2 regions of the Streptomyces camelliae genome follow, and region 1 is predicted to be linked to the other one. Evidence: predicted binding sites of a transcription regulator. Region 1 holds the regulator's gene; the other holds the start of a gene.
The links. Region 1 encodes HspR, which represses chaperone genes until heat shock. Its sites were predicted from a motif close to TTGAGNNNNNNNNNCTCAA; they were not measured.
Positions count from the first base shown of each region.

Region 2: the regulator HspR is predicted to act here: its motif matches at 3,668-3,686, upstream of lon (endopeptidase La).

Region 1 covers NZ_CP115300.1:4,327,930-4,335,296, forward strand. Annotated here, with positions in the region: gene O1G22_RS19665 (sugar ABC transporter substrate-binding protein) at 102-1,208, opposite strand; gene O1G22_RS19670 (heat shock protein transcriptional repressor HspR) at 1,452-1,901, opposite strand; gene dnaJ (molecular chaperone DnaJ) at 1,907-3,079, opposite strand; gene grpE (nucleotide exchange factor GrpE) at 3,116-3,781, opposite strand; gene dnaK (molecular chaperone DnaK) at 3,778-5,622, opposite strand; gene O1G22_RS19690 (MraY family glycosyltransferase) at 5,717-6,748, opposite strand; gene O1G22_RS19695 ((Fe-S)-binding protein) at 6,934-7,367, shown strand, end outside.
Region 2 covers NZ_CP115300.1:3,151,179-3,158,545, reverse strand. Annotated here, with positions in the region: gene O1G22_RS14195 (HAMP domain-containing sensor histidine kinase) at 1-1,005, opposite strand, end outside; gene O1G22_RS14190 (response regulator transcription factor) at 1,002-1,742, opposite strand; gene O1G22_RS14185 (spermine/spermidine synthase domain-containing protein) at 1,868-2,557, opposite strand; gene O1G22_RS14180 (rhomboid-like protein) at 2,778-3,581, shown strand; gene lon (endopeptidase La) at 3,709-6,135, shown strand; gene O1G22_RS14170 (serine/threonine-protein kinase) at 6,269-7,219, shown strand.

The DNA of each region.
Region 1 (7,367 bases):
CCCATTTCACCCCCGGTGTGCTGCCACTTCCGCAGCGCAACTATGCGGCGGCGCCGACCGGGTCCGCAACACGGCTCACCCCTCACCCCGGGGTGTGCGCCTCACTTCAGGCCGACCTGGGCGCACTCCGCCTTGTACTTGGCGGTGCAGATGTCGCCCACCGTGTAGATGCCGTCCGCGATGACCGTGGACTTGATGTTGCTCTTGGTCAGGGCGACCGGCTGGATCAGCTTGGCCGGGATGCTCTTGGTGGTGGGGCTGTCGACCTTGTCCTGGGTGAGGGCGTCGAACTGGATGTCCTTGCCCTGGACCTTGGCGACGGCCATCTGGGCCGCGGCCTGCGCCTCGTCCGGGTAGGACTTGTAGACACTCATGTACTGCTCGTCGTTCAGGATCCGCTGGACCGCGTCGAGTTCCGCGTCCTGGCCGGTGATCGGGGGCAGGCTGGTGACGCCGGCCGCCTTCAGGGCCTTGATGACGCCGCCCGCCATGCCGTCGTTGGCGGAGTAGACCGCGGCGATGTTGTTCTTGCCGATCTCGCCGATCGCCTTGGCCATGTTGGCCTCGGCCGTCTCCGGCTTCCACTTGAGGGTGTCGTACGACGCCGCGATCGTCACCTTGCCGTTCAGCTCGGAGAGCGCGCCCTCCTTGAACTGCTTGGCGTTGGGGTCGGTGGGCGAGCCGTTGATCATGACGATCTTCTCGGAGGTGTCGACGTGCGAGCCGAGCGCCTCCAGCAGAGAGCGGCCCTGCACCTCGCCGACCAACTCGTTGTCGAAGGAGACGTACGCGTCGATCGGGCCCTCGGCGAGCCGGTCGTAGGCGATGACCGGGATGCCCGCGTCCTTGGCCTTCTGCACCTCGCCGGCGATCGCGTGCGCGTCGACCGCGTCGAGCAGGATGACGTCGACCTTGTCGTCGATCATCTTCTGCATCTGCTGGTTCTGCTGCGAGGCGTCCGTGTCGGCGTTGGCGTAGTCGACCTTGCCCTGGTTCTTGGTGAGTTCGGCGACCTGGGACTTGATGATGGGGTAGTCGAACTTGTCGTACCGGGTGTTCGCCTTCTCCGGCAGCAGCAGACCCACCGTGAGGTCGTTGCCCTTGCTCGGGCTCGCGCTCGCGCTGTCCCCCGTCGCTCCCAGCATGCCGCAGCCGGCGAGCGAGAGGGTCATCGTGGTGGCGGCCACGGATATGGCGATACGACGCATGCGGGGGCTCACTTCAAGTGCGTTCCGGACGTGGTGGCTCCTATAGGACCCAGGTGTCTGAAAAGACAACGCGGCGGCCACACCTGGCGTCAAGCGGAACTACTTAACGAGTGCGCAACACCACGCACAGCTGACCCTGTGAAGGGGGAGCGGAATCACCTTCAAACGCCCTTTACGGACCCTCCATTCAACGGGAGTTCATGAGAAGGCAAAAAAGGGGCCCGGAATCCGGGCCCCTTTCGGTCAGTCGTTGTGCTGCCGTTTCGGCCGCCACACCACCAGCGCGCTGGTCTGCTGCACCTCCTGGTACGGCACCAGGTCGCGGCGGTAGGAGGCGTGCACGGCGGCCTCGCGCTGCTGCATCGCGGCCGCCGCGCCGTCCAGGGCCGCCTCCAGCTCCGCGACGCGGGACTGGAGCGCGGCGACCTGGTTCTCCAGTTCGATGATGCGCTTGATGCCGGCCAGGTTGATGCCCTCGTCCTGCGACAACTGCTGGACGGTGCGCAGCAGTTCGATGTCGCGGGCCGAGTAGCGGCGGCCCCGCCCGGCGGTCCGGTCCGGTGAGACCAGACCCAGGCGGTCGTACTGGCGCAGCGTCTGCGGGTGGAGTCCGGAGAGCTGGGCCGCCACCGAGATGACGTAGACCGGGGTCTCCTCGGTCAGTTCATACGGGTTACGCCGACGGCCGTCCATCACTCTCAGTCTCCCTTCGCGGCCTCGAACAGCTCCGCCCGCGGGTCCTCGTCCGCGGTCGCCTCGCGATACGCCTCCAGTGCGTCACGAGCCTTCCCCGACAGGTCCTTCGGGACACGCACCTCGACGGTGACCAGCAGGTCGCCTCGGGTGCCGTCCTTGCGGACCGCGCCCTTGCCCCGGGCGCGCATCGTGCGGCCGTTCGGGGTGCCGGGCGGGAGCTTCAGGGTGACGGCGGGGCCGCCGAGCGTCGGCACCCGCACCTCGCCGCCGAGGGCCGCCTCGGCGAACGTCACCGGGACGGTGACGGTGAGGTTGTCGTCCTTGCGGCCGAACACCGGGTGCGCGCCGACGTGAACCATCACGTACAGGTCGCCCGCAGGTCCGCCCCGCTCGCCGGGCGCGCCCTTGCCGCGCAGCCGGATCCGCTGCCCGTCGGTCACCCCGGCCGGGATACGGACCTGCATCGTGCGCGACGACTTCGCGCGGCCGCTGCCCTTGCACTCCAGGCAGGGGTGCTCGGCGATCAGGCCGCGCCCCTTGCAGTCGGGGCAGGGGTCGGTGAGCGAGAACCCGCCGCCCGAGCCCCGCGCGACCTGGCCGGTGCCGACGCAGGTCGGGCACACGCGCGGTGTGCCGTTCTTGTCGCCGGTGCCCGAACAGGCCTTGCAGGGCGCCTGGGAGGACATCCTGAGGGGCACCGTGGCGCCCTCGATGGCCTCCGTGAAGCTCAGCGTGACCTCGGTGTCGATGTCCTGGCCGCGGCGCGGCTGGGTACGTGTCGTCCCCGTGCCGCCGCGGTTGAACAGGCCCCCGAAGACGTCACCGAGTCCGCCGCCGAAGCCTCCGCCCTGGGTGGTCGTGCCGCCTCCGAAGAGGTCGCCCAGGTCGAAGTTGAAGGAGCCGCCGCCGGCGCCCGGTCCGGGGCGGAAGCCGCCGTTGCCGAACAGGGCGCGTGCCTCGTCGTACTCCTTGCGCTTCTTGGGGTCGCCGAGTATGTCGTTCGCCTCGGAGATCTCCTTGAAGCGCTCCTCGGCCTTGGCGTTGCCCTTGTTGGCGTCCGGGTGGAACTCGCGGGCGAGCTTCCGGTACGCCTTCTTGATCTCGGCCTCGGTGGCGTCCTTGGGGACGCCGAGGACCTTGTAGTAGTCCTTCTCGATGAAGTCCTTGGTGCTCATCCCCGACGTCCCTCCTTCCTGTCTGCGGTGATTACGTCAGCCCTCCTCCGGGCCACCGTTCTCCTTGTCGTCGGCCTTCTTCGCCTCGGTCTTCTTCTCCTCGGCGCCCTCGGCCTTGACGGTCTGCGCACCCGGCTGGGGCTCGGCGACGGCCACCCGCGCGGGGCGGATGGTGCGCTCGCCGATGCGATACCCGGGCTGCAGGATCGCCACGCAGGTCGTCTCCGTGACGTCCGGCGCGTAACTGTGCATCAGGGCCTCGTGGATCGTCGGGTCGAAGGGCTCGCCCTCCTTGCCGAACTGCTGCAGGCCCATCTTGGCCGCGACGGTCTCCAGCGACTCGGCCACCGACTTGAAGCCGCCGACCAGCTCGCCGTGTTCCCGTGCGCGGCCGATGTCGTCGAGCACGGGCAGGAGCTCGGTCAGGAGGTTCGCGATGGCGATCTCCTTGACCGCGATCCGGTCACGCTCGACCCGGCGGCGGTAGTTCTGGTACTCGGCCTGGAGGCGCTGGAGGTCCGTCGTGCGCTCGCTGAGCGCGGTGCGCACCTGGTCCAGCTGGGCCACCAGACCCACATCTGCGGTTCCGTCCCCGGCCGGGGCCGCCCCCTCCTTGGGGGCGGCCTTCGACTCGGCGTCGTCGGGGGTCGCGCCGGAGGGGACGTCGGGCTTCTCCTCGAAGCCCGGGGTCTCCTCCGTCACGCGGCACCGTCCTTGCGCTCGTCGTCCACGATCTCGGCGTCGACGACGTCGTCGTCAGCCTTGGCACCACCGGCGGTGGCACCCTCCGGGCCACCGGCCTGCGCGGCCTGGGCGTCGGCGTACATGGCCTGGCCGAGCTTCTGCGAGACGGCCGCGACCTTCTCGGTGGCCGTGCGGATCTCGGCGGTGTCCTCGCCCTTGAGCTTCTCCTTCAGCTCGGCGACGGCGGCCTCGACCTCGGTCTTGATCTCGCCCGGGACCTTGTCCTCGTTGTCCTTGAGGAACTTCTCCGTCTGGTAGACGAGCTGCTCGCCCTGGTTGCGGGTCTCGGCGGCCTCGCGGCGGCGGTGGTCCTCCTCCGCGTACTGCTCGGCCTCCTGGCGCATCCGGTCGACCTCGTCCTTCGGCAGCGAGGAGCCGCCGGTGACGGTCATCTTCTGCTCCTTGCCCGTGCCCAGGTCCTTGGCGGTCACGTGCATGATGCCGTTGGCGTCGATGTCGAAGGACACCTCGATCTGCGGGACACCGCGCGGGGCCGGCGGCAGACCGGTCAGCTCGAACATGCCGAGCTTCTTGTTGTACGCCGCGATCTCACGCTCGCCCTGGTAGACCTGGATCTGCACCGACGGCTGGTTGTCCTCGGCCGTCGTGAAGATCTCGGAGCGCTTGGTCGGGATCGTGGTGTTGCGCTCGATCAGCTTGGTCATGATGCCGCCCTTGGTCTCGATACCGAGGGACAGCGGGGTGACGTCGAGCAGCAGGACGTCCTTGACCTCGCCCTTGAGGACACCGGCCTGGAGCGAGGCGCCGATGGCGACGACCTCGTCCGGGTTCACACCCTTGTTGGCCTCCTTGCCGCCGGTCAGCTCCTTGACGAGCTCGGCGACGGCGGGCATACGGGTGGAGCCACCGACGAGCACCACGTGGTCGATCTCGGACAGGGCGATGCCCGCGTCCTTGATGACGTTGTGGAACGGGGTCTTGGTGCGCTCCAGCAGGTCGGCCGTCAGCTGCTGGAACTGGGCGCGGGTGAGCTTCTCGTCCAGGTGCAGCGGGCCCTCGGCGGACGCCGTGATGTAGGGCAGGTTGATCGAGGTCTCGGTGGACGAGGACAGCTCGATCTTGGCCTTCTCGGCAGCCTCACGGAGGCGCTGGAGGGCCATCTTGTCCTTGCTCAGGTCCACGCCGTGTCCGGACTGGAACTGCTTGACCAGGAAGTCGACGATGCGCTGGTCCCAGTCGTCACCACCGAGGTGGTTGTCACCGTTGGTGGCCTTCACCTCGACGACGCCGTCGCCGATCTCCAGCAGGGACACGTCGAAGGTGCCGCCGCCGAGGTCGAAGACGAGGATCGTCTGGTCGTCCTTGTCGAGGCCGTAGGCCAGCGCGGCGGCCGTCGGCTCGTTGACGATGCGCAGGACGTTCAGACCGGCGATCTCACCGGCCTCCTTGGTCGCCTGGCGCTCGGAGTCGTTGAAGTACGCCGGGACGGTGATGACCGCGTCGGTCACCTTCTCGCCCAGGTACGCCTCGGCGTCGCGCTTCAGCTTCTGCAGGATGAAGGCGGAGATCTGCTGCGGGTTGAAGTCCTTCCCGTCCAGCGCGATCTTCCAGTCGGTGCCCATGTGGCGCTTCACCGAGCGGATGGTGCGGTCCACGTTGGTGACCGCCTGGCGCTTGGCGACCTCGCCGACGAGCACCTCGCCGTTCTTGGCGAAGGCGACGACGGACGGCGTGGTCCTGGCGCCCTCGGCGTTGGTGATGACGGTGGGCTCGCCGCCCTCCAGAACGCTGACGACGGAGTTAGTCGTGCCCAGGTCGATGCCGACCGCACGTGCCATGGTTGATTCCTCCAGCTGACTTGAGTGGAACGGACTCAAGTGTGCACGACGGCTCCCGCTGGGTCAACAGACCTGAGTCAAGGGGACTCAAGTCTTATCCGTTCCTTACACGCAATGGGCCTCTGACCTGCACAGATGTCATGTGCGGAGGCCGCTGGACAGGGATTCGGGCAGGAATCCGAAGGAGTACGGCGACGGCGAGCAGCACCCCTCCGCCCACCCACAGCGCGGCCCCCTCCCCCGTCCACCCAGTGTGTACGAGCACCCCCACGAGCACCGAGGAGAACGAGCCGGCACCCAGCAGCACGACCGAGCCCGCCGGGGTGAGCCCGAGCCGGCGCAGCGGGTGCGCGAGATGGTCGGGGCCGCGCCGCAGCAGCGGACGCCGGGCGAGGCGCCGGGCGAGGACCACCAGGACGGCGTCGGCGACGGCGACGGCACCGAAGCACACCGCCACGGCCGCGCTCGGCGCGAGCTCGTACCCCGCGCGCGTGAGGACGATCGACGACGACAGCAGGAATCCGGTGAACAGCGAGCCGCAGGCGCCGAGCCCGATCCGCGCGGGCGGCCAGTTGTGCATCAGGAAGCCGGTGAGGGCGGCGGCGAAGACGCTCAGCAGCGCGGCGAGCCCGTCCAGCACCTCGGCGGCGGCACAGGCCCCGGCCCCGAAGGCGGTGACGACCCCGACGGTCCCCGCCAGCCCGTCCGCGTGATCGAGCCCCTTGAAGGCGAGCGAGGCGACGACGATCCAGCCGACCGCGAGCACCCCGCCCGCCACCCCTGTCTCCTCGTACGGCACCACGCAGACCGCCGCCACGGCCGTACCGGCGACGAGCACACGCGCGCGGAGCCGCCACACGTCCGCGACCAGGCCCAGCCCGGCGAGCGCGGCGGCGGCGGCCAGCAGCCGGCCGACACCGTCCCCGAGCGGCGCGATCCCGCTCCACTCACCGGCCCAGGCCACCAGGCAGGTGACGGCCACCACGGCGAACCCGCCGAGCAGCGGCAGACGGCGCTGCAGGCGCCGGTCGACGATGCCCGCCCGCAGCGCGAGTCCGCGCAGCATCGCCGCGAGGACGGCGGCGAGCAGAAGGGCGGCGGTAGCGGCGGCGATCCCGTAGAGCACGGCTCTAAGGTAGGGGCGAATGTAGCAATTCGGTACGAATAACACGATCCGATGAGTCGGGGATGACGCGCATCACCCGGAGGCCTGCTGCATCCCGACGGATGATGGGGGTAGTCTCAGACGGACTACATAAGTTACCGCTTAGTAATATCGCTCAGTTCTCAAGGCCGCCCTCAGGAGCCCCAATGCAACTCGCCGCGATCATCGTGTCGCTGGTCCTGATCGTGGTCGGCGTGGCTCTGTTCGGCCGCGCCCTCCTGCAGATCTACCGCTTCATGCGGATGGGCCAGCCGGTTCCGGCCGGGACCCGGACCAACGACCCCGCTCAGCGCACCGTCACCGTAGCCAGAGAGTTCCTCGGCCACACCCGGATGAACCGCTGGGGCGTCGTCGGGGTGGCGCACTGGTTCGTGGCGATCGGCTTCTACACGCTGCTGCTGACGATCGTCAACGCCATCGGCCAGCTCTTCAAGGCCGACTGGATCCTGCCGGTCATCGGCGACTGGACGCCGTACAACGTCTTCGTCGAGTTCATCGGCACGACGACGGTGCTCGGCATCGCGGTCCTGGTCGTGATCCGCCAGCTGAGCAGGTCGGACAAGCCGGGCCGCAAGTCCCG
Region 2 (7,367 bases), 1.2 Mb from region 1:
GAGCCCCGTACCGCCGTCGCTGCCCGGACCGTGCGGCCGGGTCACCGCGCCCCGGTTGAAACGCTCGAAGACCCGGTGCCACTCCGAGCGCGGAATGCCCGGGCCCTCGTCCAGGACCTCCAGCTCCAGCGACTCCGGCTGCGGCCCGCGCCGCGCCTTCACCGTGACCCGGCCGTGCGGCGGGCTGTGCTTGACCGCGTTGTCGATCAGGTTGGCGACGACCTGGTGGATGCGCTCGGGGTCCGCGTGCGCGGTCAGCTCCGGCGGGGAGACGTCCAGGTGGAGGTGGACGTCGGTACGGGTGTGACTGCCGGAGCCGGAGGCGATGCCCGCCCGCGCCGAGGCGACCATGTTGGCCTCCTTCAGCACGCCCGACAGATACGGCCACACCTCGAAGCGCCGCATCTTCAGCGGTACGACGCCGTTGTCCAGCCGGGACAGGTCCAGCAGGGTCTCCACCAGCCGGCCGAGGCGCTCGGTCTGCTTCAGGGCCGTGCGCATGGTCTCCTGGTCGGCCTCGGTGACCCCGTCGACGATGTTCTCCAGCACCGCGCGCAGCCCGGCGATGGGCGTGCGCAGCTCATGGGAGACGTTCGCGACCAGTTCCTTGCGCTGCCGGTCCTGTGCCTCCAGCTCGTCGGCCATGACGTTGATCGTCTCGGCCAGGTCGCCCAGCTCGTCCCGGCGGTTCTCGCGCACCCGGCGCGTGTAGTCGCCCTGCGAGATCGACCGCGCCACCGTGTTCATCTCGTCCAGCGGCATGGTCAGCGAGTGCGCCACGAACTGCGTGATCAGCAGCGTGGCGATCATCGAGAAGACCGTGATGAAGCGCAGCTCGGTCTTGGTCTGCACCGCGATCATCGACAGGCCGGTGGTGATCAGCACCGAGATGACGACCAGCGCACCCAGCTTGGTCTTGATCGAGAACGGGCGTACGCCGCCCCAGGGCTCCTCGCCGAGGGTCCCGGGGTTCCTCCGTGCGGCCTGGCGCCCGTCGCCGCTCACGGGGTCGGCGTCTCCAGGGCGTAGCCCACGCCGTGCACCGTACGGATCCGCTCGGCGCCGATCTTCCGGCGCAGCGCCTTGATGTGGCTGTCGACGGTACGGGTACCGGAGGCGTCCGCCCAGTCCCACACCTCGGCCAGCAGCTGCTCCCGGGAGAGCACCGCGCGCGGGGTGTTCGCCAGGCAGACCAGCAGGTCGAACTCGGTGGGCGTCAGATGGACGTCCTCGGACTTCACCCGGACCCGGCGCTGCGCGTGGTCGATCTCCAGCTCGCCGAGGCGCAGGATGCCGGAGCGGGGCGTGGTGGCGGCGAGGGCCGCCCGCTCCACCCGGCGCAGCAGCACGTGCACGCGTGCCGCCAGCTCGCGCATCGAGAACGGCTTGGTCATGTAGTCGTCCGCGCCGACCCCGAGACCGACCAGCATGTCCGTCTCGTCGTCCCGCGCGGTCAGCATCAGCACCGGCACCGGCCGCTGCGCCTGCACCCGCCGGCAGACCTCAAGGCCGTCGAAGCCCGGCAGCATGATGTCGAGGATCAGCAGGTCGGGCTGCCAGGCCTCGGCCGTGTCGACCGCGGCCGGTCCGTCCATCGCGGTCTGCACGAGAAATCCCTCGGCACGAAGCCGGGCCGCGATGGCGTCCACGATCGTGGGGTCGTCCTCGACGACCAGCACCCGGCGCTGGGCGCCCGGGGTGCTCGTCGCCGCGCCGCTCTGGGAGGTGTGTGTCTGCTCCATCGCCCGCCCCTGCTTGTTGCTTTCCGGAATCAGTGGGGTGATCCCATGTCTGCGTCCGACGCATGGTTGATCCGTTGAATGATCCGCGTCAGGGCAGCACCCTACGGGGATCCACCGCGCTGTCGCTATCCAGGTCGGACCGCGAGGTGCACGGCGTCCGGAACGCCCCGGGCAACCGGCACCTCTTCGGTACGCACCTGTTGGAACCCGGCATTCCACAAGCTTCCTTCAAATTCCGGAGAGGGCTGGGCCGACCACACGGCCAGCACCCCGCCCGGTCTCAACACCCTTGCGCAGGAAGCGAGTCCGGCCGCGGTGTACAGGCTCTGGTTGCCGTCCGTGACGGTCCAGCCCGGCCCGTTGTCGATGTCCAGGCACAGTGCGTCGAACGTGTCCGATGTCTCACGGACGTACGACACCAGGTCTTCACACACGACCTCGGTGCGCGGATCGCCGAGCGCCCCGGCCGACACCTCCCCGAGCGGCCCGTCCCGGTGCCAGTCGACCACGGCCCGCTCGCGCTCCACGACGGTGATCCGCCCCCAGCGCCGATCCGCGACGGCGTGTGCGAGCGAGAACCCGACGCCGAGGCCCCCGATCAGCACCGACGGGTCCGGCCGCCCGTCCAGCACGGCCGCCGCGGCCTCGACCAGCAGCCGTTCCGAGCGGCCGTCCGAGGTGTCCATGAGGAAGCACCCGTTGGCGATGATCTGGAGCAGCGCCCCGTGCCGGCGCAGCACCACCTCGCCGTACGGCCCGTCCCGCCGGTCGAGGACCACGGGGGAGTCGACGGAGCTGTCGTGGGCGGCAGTCATGCTTCCATCTTGCTTGAACGAGCCTTGTCGTTCACGGGAATTGCGGGTGACGGGGTGCCGTTCCCGGTGCGAGGCACCCGTTCGTGCGACGCGCGGCCCCGGGATGCGGACGCCGTCGCAGCGTGAGAGGTTGCTGTGAATCGGCTCGCGCGTGGCGTCGGTCATAGACACGCGGCTCGCCGAGCCCCAATGGTGGGCGCAACGGAAGGAGCGCCACATCGTGGAACGGACCGCGACGGGCCCTGCGACGGCCGCGTCCCCGCCCCTGACGGGCACGCCCCTGTCCGACGGCACCGCCGCCGTCCCGGCTCCCGCGCTCGCCGCCCTGCTGGACGGCATGCCCCGCCAGCGCGGCACCACGCCCCAGGCGCCGGCTCCCGTCCCCGTCGAGGTCCGTCCGAACCCGCTCGCCGCACGGCTGCTGCGCCTCCTGCCCACCCCGGCCGGCACGCCCTTCACCTTCGCCTACGCGTCCGTCCTGGCCGTCACCTCCGTGATCGCGGCCGTGGCCGACCCCGGGCTGATGAACACGCTCTACCAGGACTCCAGCACGGACGTCGCCCACCTGGCGCAGTCGCCCGCGGTGGTGCTCCTGGCGAGCGCGCTGTGGATCGCGGGCGGGATCCTCTCGCCGTACTCGGCCGCCTTCGTGCTGGTGCTCACCGCGCTGGAACGGCGGATAGGCGGAGCACGGGCGGTCTGTGTCTTCCTCGCCGGGCACGTCCTGGCCACGCTGGCGACGGAGATCCCGGTGGGCCTGGCCGTCCTGGCCGGCCACCTCCCGGAGACCTCACTGCACCGCCTGGACTACGGCATCAGCTTCGGTGTCGCCGCCAGCATCGGCGCCCTGGCCGGCCTCCTCCAGCCCTGGCTCCGCTGGCCCCTCCTCACCGTGTTCGCCGGCCTCCTCCTGAACGACCTGGCCGAGTTCGTGGACCCGATGACGGACTGGGGCCATCTGATCGCTCTGACGACAGGGGTCATGAGCTGGCCCCTGGTGCGCCGTTGGGCGCAGCCGATCTGACCCCCTCTCACCTGCGAGAACCTCTCGGTCATCCCCTGATCGCTCACAGCGAACAAGCAAGGGGAACACCAGCCCATGCCCAGAGGTTGAGTCGGCATAGCTCAAGTTGACTGCCGAAAGGGAGATCATGGCTGCTGAGTCCACGGCGTTCACGCTCGTCCTGCCCGTGCTGCCGCTCGACGACGAGGTCGTGCTGCCCGGCATGGTGGTTCCGCTGGACCTGAGCGATGCCGAGGTGCGAGCCGCGGTGGAGGCCGCACAGGCCGCCGCCCGGTCGGCGCCCGGGAAGCCCAAGGTGCTGCTGGTGCCGCGCATCGACGGCACGTACGCCAAGACCGGTGTGCTCGGTACGGTCGAGCAGGTCGGCCGGCTGGCCGACGGTGACCCGGGGGCTCTGATCCGCGGCCGCGGCCGGGTGCGGATCGGCGCCGGTACGACCGGCCCCGGCGCCGCCCTGTGGGTCGAGGGCGCGAACATCGACGAGACCGTGCCGGACCCGCTGCCGGGCCAGGTCGCGGACCTCGTCAAGGAGTACAAGGCCCTCGCCACCAACTGGCTCAAGAAGCGCGGCGCCTGGCAGGTCGTGGACCGGGTCCAGGCGATCGAGGACGTCTCGGCGCTGGCCGACAACTCCGGCTACTCGCCGTTCCTCACCATCGAACAGAAGGTCGAACTGCTGGAGACCGCCGACCCGGTGGCCCGGCTCAAGCTCGCCACGCAGGCGCTCCGCGACCACCTCGCCGAGCAGGACGTGGCCGAGACCATCGCCAAGGACGTCCAGGAGGGCGTCGACAAGCAGCAGCGCGAGTTCCTGCTGCGCCGTCAGCTGGAGGCCGTCCGCAAGGAATTGCGCGAGCTGAACGGCGATGCCAAGGACGCGGGCGAGGAGTCCGACGACTACCGCGCCCGGGTCGAGGCCGCCGACCTGCCGGAGAAGGTCCGTGAGGCCGCGCTCAAGGAGGTCGACAAGCTGGAGCGGTCCAGCGACCAGTCGCCCGAGGGGTCGTGGATCCGCACCTGGCTGGACACGGTGCTGGAGATGCCGTGGAACGAGCGCACCGAGGACGCGTACGACATCCAGGGCGCCAAGGCGATCCTGGACGCCGAGCACGCGGGCCTGGAGGACGTGAAGGAGCGCATCACCGAGTACCTGGCGGTGCGCAAGCGGCGCGGTGAGCGCGGCCTCGGCGTCATCGGCGGCCGGCGCGGCGGTGCCGTACTGGCGCTTGTCGGGCCCCCTGGCGTCGGAAAGACCAGCTTGGGCGAGAGTGTGGCCCACGCCATGGGCCGTAAGTTCGTCCGCGTCGCCCTCGGCGGCGTCCGTGACGAGGCCGAGGTCCGCGGCCACCGGCGTACGTACGTCGGCGCGCTGCCCGGCCGGATCGTGCGCGCCGTCAAGGAGGCCGGGTCCATGAACCCGGTGGTCCTGCTCGACGAGATCGACAAGGTGGGCTCCGACTTCCGCGGCGACCCGGCCGCGGCCCTGCTGGAGGTGCTGGACCCCGCGCAGAACCACACCTTCCGGGACCACTACCTGGAGGTCGAGCTCGACCTGTCGGACGTGGTCTTCCTCGCCACCGCCAACGTCCTGGAGGCCATCCCGGAGGCGCTCGCCGACCGGATGGAGATCGTCCGGCTCGACGGCTACACCGAGGACGAGAAGGTCGTCATCGCCCGGGACCACCTGCTCCCGCGCCAGCTGGAGCGGGCCGGCCTGGACACGGACGAGGTCACGATCGACGAGGGCGCGCTGCGCAAGCTGGCCGGCGAGTACACCCGGGAGGCGGGCGTCCGCACCCTGGAGCGCTCGATCGCCCGCCTGCTCCGCAAGGTCGCGGCCCAGCACGAACTCGGCGAGCGGGAGCTGCCGTTCACCGTCCGGGACGAGGACCTGCGCGGTCTCCTCGGCCGTCCGCACCACGTGCCCGAGTCCGCCCAGGACCCGGCCGAGCGCCGTACGTCCGTGCCCGGCGTGGCGACGGGCCTCGCGGTCACCGGAGCGGGCGGAGACGTCCTCTTCGTGGAGGCGTCCCTGGCCGACCCGGAGACGGGTGCGGCGGGGCTGACCCTCACCGGTCAGCTGGGTGACGTGATGAAGGAGTCGGCGCAGATCGCGCTGAGCTTCCTGCGCAGCCACGGTGCCGAACTGGAGCTGCCGGTCGCCGACTTGAAGGACCGGGGCGTGCACATCCACTTCCCGGCGGGCGCGGTCCCGAAGGACGGCCCGAGCGCGGGCATCACCATGACGACGGCCCTCGCGTCCCTCCTCTCGGGCCGGCTGGTCCGCACGGACGTGGCGATGACCGGCGAGGTCTCGCTGACCGGCCGCGTGCTGCCGATCGGCGGAGTGAAGCAGAAGCTGCTCGCCGCCCAGCGTGCCGGGGTGACCACCGTGATCATCCCCAAGCGCAACGAACCCGACCTGGACGACGTCCCGGCCGAGGTGCTGGACAAGCTCGACGTCCACACCGTGACCGACGTCCGCCAGGTCCTGGAGCTGGCGCTCGCGCCCGCCGAGAACGGCGCGACGCCGCAGATTCCGGTCGCGGCGTGACGGACGCGGCCGGATAGCCGGAGGCCCGGGTCCCGTGAGGGAGGCCCGGGCCTTCGCCATGCGCCCTTGTATCCCCGGTGCGGTCGTCATACCCGCATACCCGCATACCGGCACAGGTCGATAGAATTCAGGCGTGAGTTGGCCCCCCAAGAGCCCCTCCGGCCTGATCGGGGCCGAGATCGCGGGCTACCGGGTGGAGCGCGAGCTCGGCCGCGGTGGCATGGCCGTCGTCTACCGGGCCAGGGACCTGCGGCTCGGCCGGACGGTCGCGCTCAAGCTGCTCGCGCCCGAGTACACGCGCAACGACGCCTTCCGCCGCCGTTTCGAGCAGGAGTCGCGGGTGGCCGCGGCCATCGAGCACCCGCACATCGTCCCCGTCTTCGAGGCCGGCGAGGCCGACGGGATCCTCTACATCGCCATGTGCCTCGTCGCCGGCCTGGACCTGCGCGCCCTGATCGACCGGGAGAGCCGGCTGCCGGTGCCCGCCGCGCTGCGCATCACGGCCCAGCTGGCCTCCGCGCTGGACGCGGCCCACGCCCGCGACCTCGTGCACCGGGACGTCAAGCCCGCCAACGTACTGGTCGCCAAGGGTGTCGACAGCGAGCACCCCGAGCACGTCTATCTCACCGACTTCGGGCTGGCGAAGAAGTCGCTGTCGCTCACCGGGTTCACCACCGCCGGCGAGTTCGTCGGCACCCTCGACTACGTGGCCCCCGAGCGGATCGCCGGGCGCCCGGTGGACGGCCGCGCCGACCTGTACAGCCTGGCCTGCGTGGTCCACGAGATGCTCGCGGGCGCCCCGCCCTTCCAGCGGGCTGACCACCTCGACCTGCTCTGGGCCCACCAGTACGACCCACCGCCCGCCCTCACCGAGGAACGCCCCGACATCCCGGCGCTCGCCGCCGACGTCGTACGCAAGGCCCTGGCCAAGGCGCCGGACGACCGGCACGACAGCTGCCTGGAGTTCGTCACGGCCCTGCGCGCGGCCCTCGCCGGCACCGGCCCCAGGGGCCGTACGCCGACCGTGGTGGACCGCGTTCCGCCACCGGAGCCGCCGTCCTGGGCCCGGCCCTTCCTTGCCTGACCTGCGCTTATGCGGGCCCTACCCCACGACTGTGGGTGCGTCAAGTCCCGAGTCCTCGGAACGTGACCCTGATTTCCCGTTCGGGCTTACTTGAAGCACGGCCTCACCGGAAAGGAAATGAGGCGGTCCGGAGGACGGAAATCCTCCG